3 regions of the Streptomyces sp. NPDC050732 genome follow, and region 2 is predicted to be linked to each of the others. Evidence: riboswitches for the same ligand, from Rfam matches in the RefSeq annotation. Region 2 holds a riboswitch; each other region holds the start of a gene.
What was found. Region 2 has a riboswitch for thiamine pyrophosphate ahead of AB0H82_RS19200 (thiamine ABC transporter substrate-binding protein). Riboswitches for the same ligand answer to the same signal wherever they lie in the genome.
Positions count from the first base shown of each region.

Region 1: another riboswitch for thiamine pyrophosphate. It lies ahead of thiC (phosphomethylpyrimidine synthase ThiC); the one in region 2 lies ahead of AB0H82_RS19200 (thiamine ABC transporter substrate-binding protein).
Region 3: another riboswitch for thiamine pyrophosphate. It lies ahead of thiO (glycine oxidase ThiO); the one in region 2 lies ahead of AB0H82_RS19200 (thiamine ABC transporter substrate-binding protein).

Region 1 covers NZ_JBFAHP010000012.1:168,991-173,063, forward strand. Annotated here, with positions in the region: gene thiC (phosphomethylpyrimidine synthase ThiC) at 1-1,143, opposite strand, end outside; TPP riboswitch at 1,136-1,291, opposite strand; gene AB0H82_RS13830 (YibE/F family protein) at 1,363-2,805, shown strand; gene AB0H82_RS13835 (SsgA family sporulation/cell division regulator) at 2,954-3,391, opposite strand; gene AB0H82_RS13840 (IclR family transcriptional regulator C-terminal domain-containing protein) at 3,495-4,073, opposite strand, start outside.
Region 2 covers NZ_JBFAHP010000019.1:112,538-116,610, forward strand. Annotated here, with positions in the region: gene AB0H82_RS19195 (iron ABC transporter permease) at 1-184, opposite strand, end outside; gene AB0H82_RS19200 (thiamine ABC transporter substrate-binding protein) at 259-1,353, opposite strand; TPP riboswitch at 1,430-1,546, opposite strand; gene rlmN (23S rRNA (adenine(2503)-C(2))-methyltransferase RlmN) at 1,591-2,697, opposite strand; gene AB0H82_RS19210 (phosphatidate cytidylyltransferase) at 2,790-3,899, opposite strand; gene frr (ribosome recycling factor) at 3,937-4,073, opposite strand, start outside.
Region 3 covers NZ_JBFAHP010000013.1:166,404-170,476, forward strand. Annotated here, with positions in the region: gene thiE (thiamine phosphate synthase) at 10-666, opposite strand; gene AB0H82_RS14650 (Rv2175c family DNA-binding protein) at 710-1,075, opposite strand; gene AB0H82_RS14655 (FAD-dependent oxidoreductase) at 1,127-2,362, opposite strand; TPP riboswitch at 2,493-2,606, shown strand; gene thiO (glycine oxidase ThiO) at 2,604-3,833, shown strand; gene thiS (sulfur carrier protein ThiS) at 3,830-4,042, shown strand; gene AB0H82_RS14670 (thiazole synthase) at 4,049-4,073, shown strand, end outside.

The sequences.
Region 1 (4,073 bases), on a different contig from region 2:
CAACTCGGCGAACTGCGCCTCGTCGTTGGCGTCCGCGATCGAACCGGGCCGCAGGCCGTCGCCGAGCGAGTACGTCACGTCGTACGCCGCGAGGATCTCGCAGAGCTCCTCGAAGTGCTCGTAGAGGAAGCTCTCCTTGTGGTGCGCGAGGCACCAGGCGGCCATGATCGAGCCGCCGCGCGAGACGATGCCGGTCTTGCGGCGCGCGGTGAGCGGAACGTACGGAAGTCGTACGCCCGCGTGCACCGTCATGTAGTCCACGCCCTGCTCGGCCTGTTCGATGACCGTGTCCTTGTAGATCTCCCAGGACAGCTCCTCGGCCTTGCCGTCGACCTTCTCCAGGGCCTGGTAGAGCGGCACGGTGCCGATCGGCACGGGGGAGTTGCGCAGGACCCACTCGCGGGTCGTGTGGATGTTGCGGCCGGTGGACAGGTCCATGACCGTGTCGGCGCCCCACTGGGTCGCCCAGGTCATCTTGTCCACCTCCTCCTCGATGGAGGAAGTGACCGCGGAGTTGCCGATGTTGGCGTTCACCTTCACCAGGAACTTCTTGCCGATGATCATCGGCTCGATCTCCGGGTGGTTGACATTGGCGGGGATCACCGCGCGCCCCGCGGCGACCTCTGTCCGGACGATCTCCGGGTCCATGTTCTCGCGGATCCCGATGAACTCCATCTCGGGCGTGATCTCGCCGCGGCGGGCGTACGCCAGCTGCGTCACCGCCTGCCCCTGACGGCCGCGGCGCGGCTGGCGGGGGCGGCCGGGGAAGACCGCGTCGAGGTTCTTGAGTCCGCCGCGGGGCGAGGTGTGCTTGATGCCGTCGTCCTCGGGACGGGGCGGGCGGCCCACGTACTCCTCGGTGTCGCCGCGGGCGATGATCCAGTTCTCCCGCAGCGGCGGCAGTCCGCGGCGGACGTCGGTCTCGGCCGACGGGTCGGTGTACGGGCCCGAAGTGTCGTACAGGGTCACGGCCTTGCCGTTGGTGAGGTGCACCTGGCGGACCGGCACCCGCAGGTCGGGGCGCGAACCCTCGACATACGCCTTGTGCCAGCCGATGGACTTCCCGGCCCCGTCAGCCGCGACTGTGCTCTCAGAGTGCTCGTCGCTGCTGGAGGCAGGCGTGCGTGCGTCCGATGTGGTCATGAGACCTACTCCCTACGCCGGCATTACCCGGTAACAGGTTCGGCGGTCGACGCAGCGAATCCCGTACGTTTCGTGCACTCTTCGTGCCGTTTCGTACGGAGGTCAGCGCCCTCTCAGCCCGGTGCTCCGAGCTCCCGCGATTGCAAAGGTGGCTCCACGCTAGCGTCATGTCGGCCGCGCTGAACAGAGGGCCCCCTCCGTTCTTGCGATGATCGGTCAGTGACCACCACACAGCCGCCGCCTCCGCCGCCCCCGCAGCCGCCCTCCTCCGGGATGCCTCCTGAGGGGCATGGACATGGGTCCGGACACGGAAATGGGTCCGGGTCCGGGCACGGGCATTCCCACAGCCACGGCCCGGCCGCGCCCGTCTCCAAGCATCTGCGCAAGGTCATCGCCGCGGTCCTGATCCCCTTCGCCACCGCGGTCGTCGTGGGGCTCATGGTGCTGTGGCCCGGCGGCACGCCCTCGCACGAGCGGACCGGCGTCGGTTTCGACCGGCAGACGCAGTCGGCGAAGGTGACGAAGGTGCAGGAGCTGCCCTGCAAGGACCTCAGCCCCTCACAGCCCCCGCCGACCGGCGACACCTCCACCCCGGAGGGCCAGTCCGCGCAGTCCCGGGCCGAGGGCACCTGCAAGAAGGCGACGATCGAGGTGAGCAGCGGCAAGGACAAGGGCCGCACCTTCATTGAGTTCATCCAGCCGGACTCGCCCCGGCAACTCCGCAAGGGCCAGGAGGTGGTGGTCGCCTACGAGCCCAAGGCGCCCGAAGGCCTGCAGTACTCGGTCACCGATGTGAACCGCAAGATCCCGATGGCGCTGCTCGCCGGCATCTTCGCGCTCGCCGTCGTCGTGGTGGGACGGCTGCGCGGCGTGATGGCCCTGGTCGCGCTCGCCATCAGCTTCATGGTGCTCACGTTCTTCATCCTGCCGGCGATCCTGCAAGGTTCGAATCCGCTGGTGGTGGCGGTGATCGGGGCGAGCGCCATCATGCTGATCGCGCTCTATCTCTGCCACGGCCTCACGGCTCGCACATCGGTCGCGGTACTCGGCACGCTCATCTCCCTCCTGCTGATCGGGCTGCTCGGCTCGCTCTTCATCGGCTGGGCCGCCCTCACCGGCAACACGGACGACAACACCGGCCTCATCCACGGCCTGTACCCGTCCATCGACATGAGCGGCCTCCTGCTCGCGGGCGTCATCATCGGCTCGCTCGGCGTACTCGACGACGTCACGGTCACCCAGACCTCCGCGGTCTGGGAACTGCACCAGGCCAACCCGACGATGGGCTGGCGCGGCCTCTACCGCGCGGGCATCCGCATCGGCCGCGACCACATCGCCTCGGTCGTCAACACCCTCGTCCTCGCCTATGCGGGCGCCGCGCTGCCCCTGCTGCTGCTCTTCTCGATCGCTCAGTCCAGCGTGGGCACGGTGGCCAACAGCGAGTTGGTCGCCGAGGAGATCGTGCGCACCCTCATCGGCTCGATCGGCCTGGTCGCCTCGGTACCGGTGACGACCGCGCTGGCCGCCCTGGTCGTCTCGGCGGACCGCACGTCCGGTATCGGTGCGGGCGTCGGCGCCACCGGTGCCGGCTCCGGTGGCGAGGGCCGTGGGACTGGAGCCCGGCCTTCCCGCGGCGGGAAGGGGCGCCGCCGCAAGCGGTGACCGCGGCGCCGACAGCCCCGGCTGCGATCCATACCGTCGATGCGGTGGGTGCGGTCGATGCGGTCGATGCGGTCGATGCGGTGGGTGTAGTCGATGCCGTGAAATGCACCAAAATGCCTATGGCTCTCCTCCCGTTGACGACGCCGAATCAGCCCGCGTTCTGCTCCTCCGCGAGGATCCGGTCGAGTGCCTCGTCGAGGTGCGTCTCGAAGTCGGCGAGCGCCCGCTCCTGCCCGAGCGGCACCAACTTGTCCGTGCGGTCGAGGAAGGCGAGCAGCGGTGGGATGCCCACCCGGAACAGCGCCCGATCCGCACCGACCTGAAGCCTGATGAGGGCCTCGTCGAGCAGGCCGGAATCGGTCGGCTCGACACGCACGTCTCCGTCCCCGCACGGCCTCCCCACTCCGTCGATCAACAGCTCCCGCCCGAAGGCCCAGGTCACCGGCGTGTCCCCCGGCAGGTGAAACGTCAGCCGCACGGCATAGGGATCGTCGATCTCATAGCGCAGCTCCACCGGGATACGGAACGACAGCTCCTCGGAAACGAGGAAGCTCATCATGACCTCTGCCTGCACCGTCTCGCCCATCGCGCGCTACCCCGTCGCTTCTCCATCAACTGGCCAGGGACCAACTCCCTGGCACCAAGGGAATCTTGCTCAACGTGCGCATCAGATCACAAGGAGTGAGTTTTCAGATGCTGATAGAGAAGGCGAGTGTCCCTAGTAGCTTTCCGACCTCCCGTTGCAACTGGTGGGCTGCGGGCAGCAACCGGTCGGCTTGGCTGGAGGGAACAGAAATGGCCATGGTCGCCGCGGTGTCACCCGCTGTGATCGGGATCGCCGCGCAGACCGTCCCGAGGGCGTACTCCTGACGCTCCACGACGGGCCGCATCCGCTCCCTCGATTCGAGCCGCCGCTTGAACGTGTGGTCGTCCCGGACCGAGTAGCGCGTGATCGACTGGACCGGGTAGCGGTCGAGGTGGTCCTGTCGCGCGTCGTCGTCGAGCTGACCGAGGAGACACTGACCGATCGCGTGGGCATGTCCTGTCTCCCGGAAGTCCGCCCACTCCTCCACGGCGGGATTGCCCGGGGTGTCGGCGACGGCGACGATTTCGATCTCGCCCTCCCGGTAGACGGCGAAGTACACGGGGACGCCGATGGTGTCGCGCCAGTGCGCCAGGGAGTCGTCGATCCTGCCGCGCCGGTTCTGCTGGGCTCCGCTGCTGCTCAGCCGCTCGGCGGCCTCGCCCAGGACGAACAACCCCTTCTC
Region 2 (4,073 bases):
TGAGCGCGGTCGACGCGAGCGCCTGCCAGGTGGTGAACCACAGCACGTGCCGGATGTCGGACTGCCCGAGCACGTCCGTGATCCGTCCGAACTGCCAGGCGCCGTCGACATGCAGTCCGCGCGCGACGATCGCCGAGACCGGGTAGGCGAAGAAGAGCGCGAAGAACGCGACGGGCAGGGCCATCAGGCCGAGCCGCGCCGCGCTCCCGCGACCGGCCCCCGCGCGGGAGCGTGCCTTGGTCCCGTCGGCTGCTTCGGTTACTTCAGTACGAGCGAGGTCCACGACTTGATCCACGGCTCGCGGTTGTCGGCGATCTTCTTCGGGTCCATGGTCTGCGGCGCGTCGACCGTCACGCCGTGCTCGGTGAACAGCTTCGGCAGCTTGGTGCCCTCGCGCACCGGGTTCACGAACATCTTCAGCGGCATGTCCTCCTGGAACTCCTTGCCCGCGAGGAAGTCGAGGAGCGCCTTGCCGCCCTTCTCGTTCCTCGCGCCGCTCAGCAGGCCCGCGTACTCGACCTGGCGGAAGCAGGTGCCGGTCGCGACGCCGGTCGGCGCCTGCTTCGGCTGCGGCTCTCCGTAGAGGACCTCTACGGGCGGCGAGGAGGCGTAGGAGACGACGAGCGGCCGGTCGCCCTTGGCCTTCTTGCCGCCGGCGGACCCGGAGAACTCCTCGTTGTAGGCCTGCTCCCAGCCGTCGACGACCTTCACGCCGTTGGCCTTGAGCTTCTTCCAGTAGCTCTCCCAGCCCTTGTCGCCGTACTTCGCGGCGGTGCCGAGCAGGAAGCCGAGCCCGGGCGAGGAGGTCGACGCGTTCTCGGTGACGAGCAGGTTCTTGTACGCGGGCTTGGCCAGGTCCTCGAAGGACTTCGGCGGCGCCAGCTTCTTGTCGGCGAAGTACTTCTTGTCGTAGTTCACGCAGATGTCGCCGCTGTCGACGGGCGTCACCCGGTGCTTGTCCTGGTCGACGCGGAACTCCGGCTTGATCTTCTCCGCGCCCTTGGCCTCGTACGACTGGAAGAGTCCGTTGTCGAGCGCCCGCGACAGAAGCGTGTTGTCGACGCCGAAGAAGACATCGCCCTGCGGGTTGTCCTTGGAGAGGATCGCCTTGTTCACGGCGGCGCCCGCGTCACCGTCCTTCAGGACCTTGACCTGGTACCCGGACCGCTTCTCGAAGTCCTTCAGCACGTCCTTGGAGACGTTGAAGGAGTCGTGGCTGACGAGCGTCACGCTCTTGGAGTCGGACCCTCCGGAACCGCTGTCGGAGCTGCCGCACGCGGAGACCGCGACGAGCCCGACGCCCACCGCCACGGCGGTGAACGAAACCTTCTTGGTGGTGCCCCTGGTGCTCACTGGTTTTCCTCCTGGGTGACCAGGAAGAGACGCGGCCCCGCCCGCGGGCCCGTGGCACGCGGGCAGGGCGCTACAGCTTGAGTGATGCCCGAACTTCCTACCCAGAATGACCTGGGCGAGGTTCAGAGGGTCTGCGGCCCACCTGTCCGAGGTGCCGCACTCTCAGCGCTGTGGCGCTCCCCTGTCGGAATATGCAGATGTGTGCACGCCCTCCCACGAGGGAGTACGCCCGTCAGACTACCTCTCGGCCGCGGCGAGCTGGCCGCACGCTCCGTCGATCTCCTGACCCCGGGTGTCCCGAATCGTGACCGGCACACCATGGGCGGCGATGGCCTCCACGAACGCCTTCTCGTCCTCGGGCCGCGAGGCCGTCCACTTGGAGCCCGGCGTCGGGTTCAGCGGAATCAGGTTCACGTGGACCGGCTTGCCCTTGAGCAGCCGGCCGAGCCGGTCACCGCGCCATGCCTGGTCGTTGATGTCCCGGATCAGCGCGTACTCGATGGAGAGGCGACGGCCCGACTTCGCGGCGTACTCCCAGCCGGCGTCGAGGACCTCCCGCACCTTCCACCGCGTGTTGACGGGCACGAGCGTGTCGCGCAGCTCGTCGTCCGGCGCGTGCAGGGAGATCGCGAGGCGGCACTTGAAGCCCTCGTCCGAGAACCGGTGGATGGCGGGCACGAGCCCCACCGTCGACACCGTGATGCCGCGCTGCGAGAGCCCGAGGCCGTCGGGCTCCGGGTCGGTGAGGCGCCGGATGGCACCGGTCACGCGGTTGTAGTTGGCGAGCGGCTCCCCCATCCCCATGAAGACGATGTTGGAGAGCCGGGCGGGCCCACCCGGAATCTCCCCGTCCCGCAGCGCGCGCATGCCGTCCACGATCTGGTGCACGATCTCACCGGTCGACAGGTTCCGGTCGAGGCCGGCCTGTCCGGTGGCGCAGAACGGGCAGTTCATGCCGCACCCGGCCTGCGAGCTGATGCACATGGTGACCCGGTCCGGGTACCGCATCAGGACCGACTCGACGAGGGTCCCGTCGAAGAGCCGCCACAGCGTCTTGCGGGTCGTGTCGTCGTCACAGCTGATGTGCCGCACCACGGACATCAGGTCGGGCAGCAGCGCCTCGCGGAGCTTGTCGCGCGCACCGGCGGGGATGTCGGTCCACTCGGCCGGGTCGTGCGCGTACCGCGCGAAGTAGTGCTGGGACAGCTGCTTGGCACGGAACGGCTTCTCGCCGATGGCGGCGACGGCTTCCTTGCGCTCGGCGGGCGTGAGGTCGGCGAGATGCCGCGGGGGCTTCTTGGCACCGCGGGGCGCGACAAAGGTGAGTTCTCCGGGTACAGGCATGGTCCTTCCAGTGTCGCAGACATACGACAAGGGGCTCGCCGCCCTGTGGACAACGAACCCCTCACGCACATCTACGCAGGTCAGCCCTGGTGTCACCCGGAGCCGACAAAGACCACGAGCAGCAGCCAGACCACCGGCGCCGTCGGCAGCAGCGAGTCCAAGCGGTCCATGATGCCGCCGTGGCCCGGCAGCAGCGTGCCCATGTCCTTGATGCCGAGGTCCCGCTTGATCATCGACTCGCCGAGGTCGCCGAGCGTGGCGCTCGCCGCGACCGCGAGGCCGATCAGCAGCCCCTGCCACCACGTCCCGCCGTCGATCAGGAACTCCATGCAGAGCGCGCCCGCGGCCATCGCGAAGGTGACCGCGCCGACCAGGCCCTCGCGGGTCTTGCCGGGGCTGATGCGCGGCGCCAGCTTGTGCTTGCCGAAGCGCCAGCCGATCGCGTACGCGCCCGTGTCGCTGACCACCGTGAGGAGCAGGAAGGTGAGCACCCGCTGCGGACCGTCGTCCGCGGCCAGCATCAGCGCCACGAACGTGGCGAGGAAAGGCACGTAGAAGGCGGCGAAGACCCCCGCCGTGACGTCCTTCAGATAGCCGTCGGGCGGCTCGGTCATCCGCCAGACCAGCACGGCGAGCGCGGTGAGCGCCATCGCTACCCACGCACCCTCGGGCCCGCGCACGTATCCGGCGACGACCATCGCCGCGCCGCCCACCGCGAGCGGCACGAGCGGCGCCTTGATGCCCTTGCGCTCCGCCAGACGGGAGGTCAGCTCCCAGAGGCCCACCACGACGGCGACCGCTATGACGCCGATGAAGACGGCCTTCACGATGAACAGCGACGCGACGATCACCGCGCCGAGGCCCACGCCCACCCCTATGGCCGCCCCGAGATCCCGGCCCGCGCTCTTCTTCTGCGGTGCCGCCGGGGCGGGCTTCGGCTGTGGTGCGCTGGGCATGGGCTCCTGCGGAGGCTCGTCACGGAACAGGGGGCCGCCCATCCGAGTGGCCCCCCGGTCGTCGTCCTGGTCTCCGCCGGTCACGGGTACGTCGGGCACGATGGGCATGGGCTGCGTCTCAGACGGAAACAGCGCGTCCTGCGCATCGTACGCGGGACCTGGCGGGGTCGCCCCCTGACCAGGCCCCTGATCGGGCGGCCCCCAATACCCGGCTCTGGGCGGCGCCTCCCAGGAAGAGTCGTTCACGGATCGGTTTCCTGATTCCTCGGACTCGAGCCTCGGCTCAGACTTCGAGCAGCTCGGCTTCCTTGTGCTTGAGCAGCTCGTCCACCTGGGTGGCGTACTTCGACGTGAGGTCGTCGAGGTCCTTCTCGGCACGACGGCCCTCGTCCTCACCGATGTCGCCGTCCTTGATCGCCT
Region 3 (4,073 bases), on a different contig from region 2:
GGTTGTTGCTCAGACAGCCGTACGGAGTCGCTTGGCGAACTCCGCGGCCGCGGCGCCGGGGTCGTCGGCCTCGGTGATCGCCCGCACGACGACGACGCGCCGCGCACCCGCCTCCAGCACCTCGTCCAGGTTGCCCGCGTCGATGCCGCCGATGGCGAACCAGGGCCGGTCCGTGCCGAGCGAGGCCGTGTACCGGACGAGGTCGAGGCCCGGGGCGTGGCGGCCCGGCTTGGTGGGCGTGGGCCAGCACGGCCCCGTGCAGAAGTAGTCCACGCCCTCCTGGACGGCGGCCGCGGCGGCCTCCGACTCGGCGTGCGTGGAGCGGCCGATCAGCACGTCGTCGCTGCCGCCGAGGATGGCGCGGGCCGCGGGGACGGGCAGGTCGCCCTGGCCGAGGTGCAGCACGTCGGCGCCGACGGCGTGCGCGACGTCCGCGCGGTCGTTCACCGCGAAGAGCTTGCCGTGCCGCCGCGCGGCGTCCGCGAAGACCTGGAGGTGCGCCAGCTCCTCGCCGGCCTCCATGCCCTTGTCGCGCAGCTGCACGATGTCGACGCCGCCCGCGAGGACGGCGTCGAGGAACTCGGGGAGGTCCCCCTGGCGCTTGCGGGCGTCCGTGCAGAGATAGAGCCGGGCGTCGGCGAGCCGGTCGCGGTGGTCGGCGGCCATGGAGAAGTCCCCCCGTTGTCGATGATGTACTGGTGTGCTCAGGTCAAACGGCCAGCGCCTGGGCGCGGCGCTTCACCTCCGTGCCGCGATTCTCGCCCAGTGCCTGCACGGGGGTGCCGGGCAGGGTCGGGTCGGGGGTGAAGAGCCACTCCAGCATCTCCTCGTCGGAGAAGCCGTCGTCCCTCAGGAGCGTCAGGGTGCCGGCGAGGCCCTTGACGACCTTGTCGCCGTCGATGAAGGCGGCGGGCACCTGGAGCGCCCGGTTCTCCCCACGGCGTACGGCGATCAGCTGGCCCTCCTTGACCAGCTGGCGCACACGGGTCACCTCGACATCGAGCATTTCCGCGATGTCGGGGAGGTGCAGCCAGGCGGGGACAAGAGCGTCAGTCTTTGCGTCAATCTCGGTCACCGTCCCAGCGTATCTCTGGCCGGTGACACGCACCGGACGGCGGCCGTCCGGCTACCGGACCGCCTTCTTCAGGGGCACCGCCGGATCCGCCGTCAGAGCCGGGTCCAGCCGGGCGCCCGACTCGATCAGCCTGCGCCCCTGGGCCAGGTCCCTGGGGCGGCCCACCGCGAGGACCGCCACCAGGGCGCCCTCCCGCAACCAGCACACCGACCAGGCCACCCCCGACGGGTCGCCGCGCCACACCAGCTCGTCCGCCGATGCGTGGTGGCCCGCGTACTGCACGAAGCGGCCGAACTGCTCCGACCAGAAGTACGGCACGGGGTCGTACGCCGCGGGTGTCTCGCCGATGATGTTCGCCGCCACCGTGCGCGGGCCCTGCAGGGCGTTGTCCCAGTGGTGGACGAGCAGACGCTCGCCGTACCTTCCCGAAGGGAAGGAGGAGCAGTCGCCGACCGCGTACACGTCGGGCGCCGAGGTGCGCAGCCCGTCGTCGGCCACGACCTCCCTGTGGCTGCCCAGCTCGATCCCGGAGCCGGTCAGCCAGGCCGTCGCGGGCCGCGCCCCGATGCCGACGACGACGGCGCCCGCGGGCAGCCGGGTCCCGTCGGACAGGACGACGGTGCCCGGTTCGACACGCTCCACGCGCGCGTGGGTGCGCAGGACCGCTCCGGAGTCCGCGTACCAGCCCGTCATGGGGGCCGCGACCTCTTCGGGCAGCGCCCCGGCGAGCGGCCGTGCGGCGGCCTCGACCACGGTGACGGAACAGCCCGCCTCACGCGCGGCGGTCGCGAACTCCGCGCCGATCCAGCCCGCCCCGACGACCACGATCTCCCGCTGCTCGGCGAGGACAGGGCGCAGCCGCTCGGCGTCGTCCAGGGTGCGCAGCAGGTGGACGCCGGGGACTCCCTCGGTGCCGGGCAGCCGGATCGGTTCGGCGCCGGTCGCGAGGACCAGGACGTCGTACGCGAGGGGGCCGTCGGCGGTGTCCAGCTCGTGGTCGGCGGGGCGCACGCCGGTGACCTCGCGGCCCAGGACCAGCTCGATGCCGAGCGCCTCGAAGTCGATGTCGAAGGCGGAGCCCTCCGCCTTGCCGAGCAGCACCGCCTTGGACAGCGGCGGCCTGTCGTACGGCTGGTGCGGCTCCGCCCCGACGACGGTGACCGGACCGGCGAACCCCTGTTCGCGCAGGGCCACCGCGGTCTGCACCCCGGCCATTCCGGCTCCGACGATGACGACGCGCCGCGCCGCCTGCCGCTGACTTCCGCTCTGCCTCTGCTGCTCGCTCACCCGATCACTGTAGGGCGGCGTGCCGCGGCGCCTTGAGATGGCTGCGGGGAGATCTCTGACACACCGTCACCGCCCATACCCGGACAGCTCCCCTACTGCCACGCGAAGCGACGGGCTAGGGTGGCCGGTGCAGAGCACTCGCGGGAGCCCGGGCGCACCGGGCTGAGAGGGAGGCTGGGACGGCCTCCGACCGTACGAACCTGATCCGGGTCATGCCGGCGAAGGGAGGGGCTGGACGCCCATGCATCCACGTACGCCACCAGCGCGTCCGAGTACGACACCACCATCCGCCACCTCTGACGTCCTCGTCGTCGGAGGCGGCGTCATCGGCCTGGTCACGGCCTGGCGGGCCGCTCAGCGCGGGCTCTCCGTCGCGCTCGTCGACCCCGCGCCGGGCGGGGGCGCCGCGCAGGTCGCCGCGGGCATGCTGGCCGCCGTCACCGAACTCCACTACGGCGAGCAGACGCTGCTCGGCCTCAACGTCGAGTCCGCCCGCCGCTATCCCGCCTTCGCCGCCGAGCTGACCGAGGCGAGCGGACGGGACCTCGGCTATCGCGCGTGCGGCACGCTCGCCGTCGCGCTCGACTCCGACGACCGCGCCCACCTGCGCGAACTGCACGCCCTGCAGCGCCGTTCGGGGTTGGAGTCCGAGTGGCTGAGCGGCCGCGAGTGCCGCCGTCTTGAGCCGATGCTCGCTCCGGGCGTACGGGGCGGGCTGCGGGTCGACGGCGACCACCAGGTCGACCCGCGCCGGCTCGCGGCGGCGCTCGTGGTGGCCTGCGAGCGGGCCGGTGTGGCCTTCCACCGCGCGTGGGCCGAGCGCCTCTCGGTCGTACGCGACCGGGCGCGCGGCGTCGTCCTGGCGGACGGCACCGAGCTGGGCGCGGGCCTGACGGTGCTCGCGGCGGGCAGCCTCAGCGGGCGTCTCGGGGGCGTGCCGGAGGACGTCCTGCCGCCCGTGCGGCCCGTGAAGGGCCAGGTTCTGCGGCTGACGGTGCCGGAGCCGTACGCGCCGTTCCTGAGCCGCACCGTGCGGGCCGTGGTGCGCGGCAGCCACGTCTACCTCGTGCCGCGTGAGAACGGCGAGCTCGTCGTCGGCGCGACCAGCGAGGAGCTCGGCTGGGACACCACGGTGACCGCCGGCGGCGTCTACGAACTCCTGCGGGACGCGCACGAACTGGTCCCCGGCATCACGGAACTGCCGCTGACCGAGACCTGCGCGGGTCTGCGCCCCGGCTCCCCCGACAACGCGCCGCTGCTCGGCCCGACGCGGCTCGCCGGACTCCACCTGGCCACCGGCCACCACCGCAACGGCATCCTCCTGACGCCCCTCACGGGTGACGTCATGGCGCACGCCCTGACCACCGGTGAACTGCCGGACGTGGCGCGTCCGTTCACCCCGCGCCGCTTCGCCGAGCCCTCCCCCGTACCCCCTCCCGCCACGCCGCACTTCACGGAGCAGCACGCATGAGCACGCCCTTCGCCGTTTCCGTCAACGGGGAGGCACGCGACGTGGCCTCGGGCACCACGCTCGAAGCCGTCGTGGCCACCCTCTCCTCGGCGCACTCCGGTGTCGCCGCCGCCGTCAACGAAACCGTCGTCCCGCGCGCGCAGTGGCCCACCACGACGCTCGCCGCCGGCGACCGCGTCGAAATCCTCACCGCCGTCCAGGGAGGCTGAACCACCATGGCAGACGACCCCTTCGTCATCG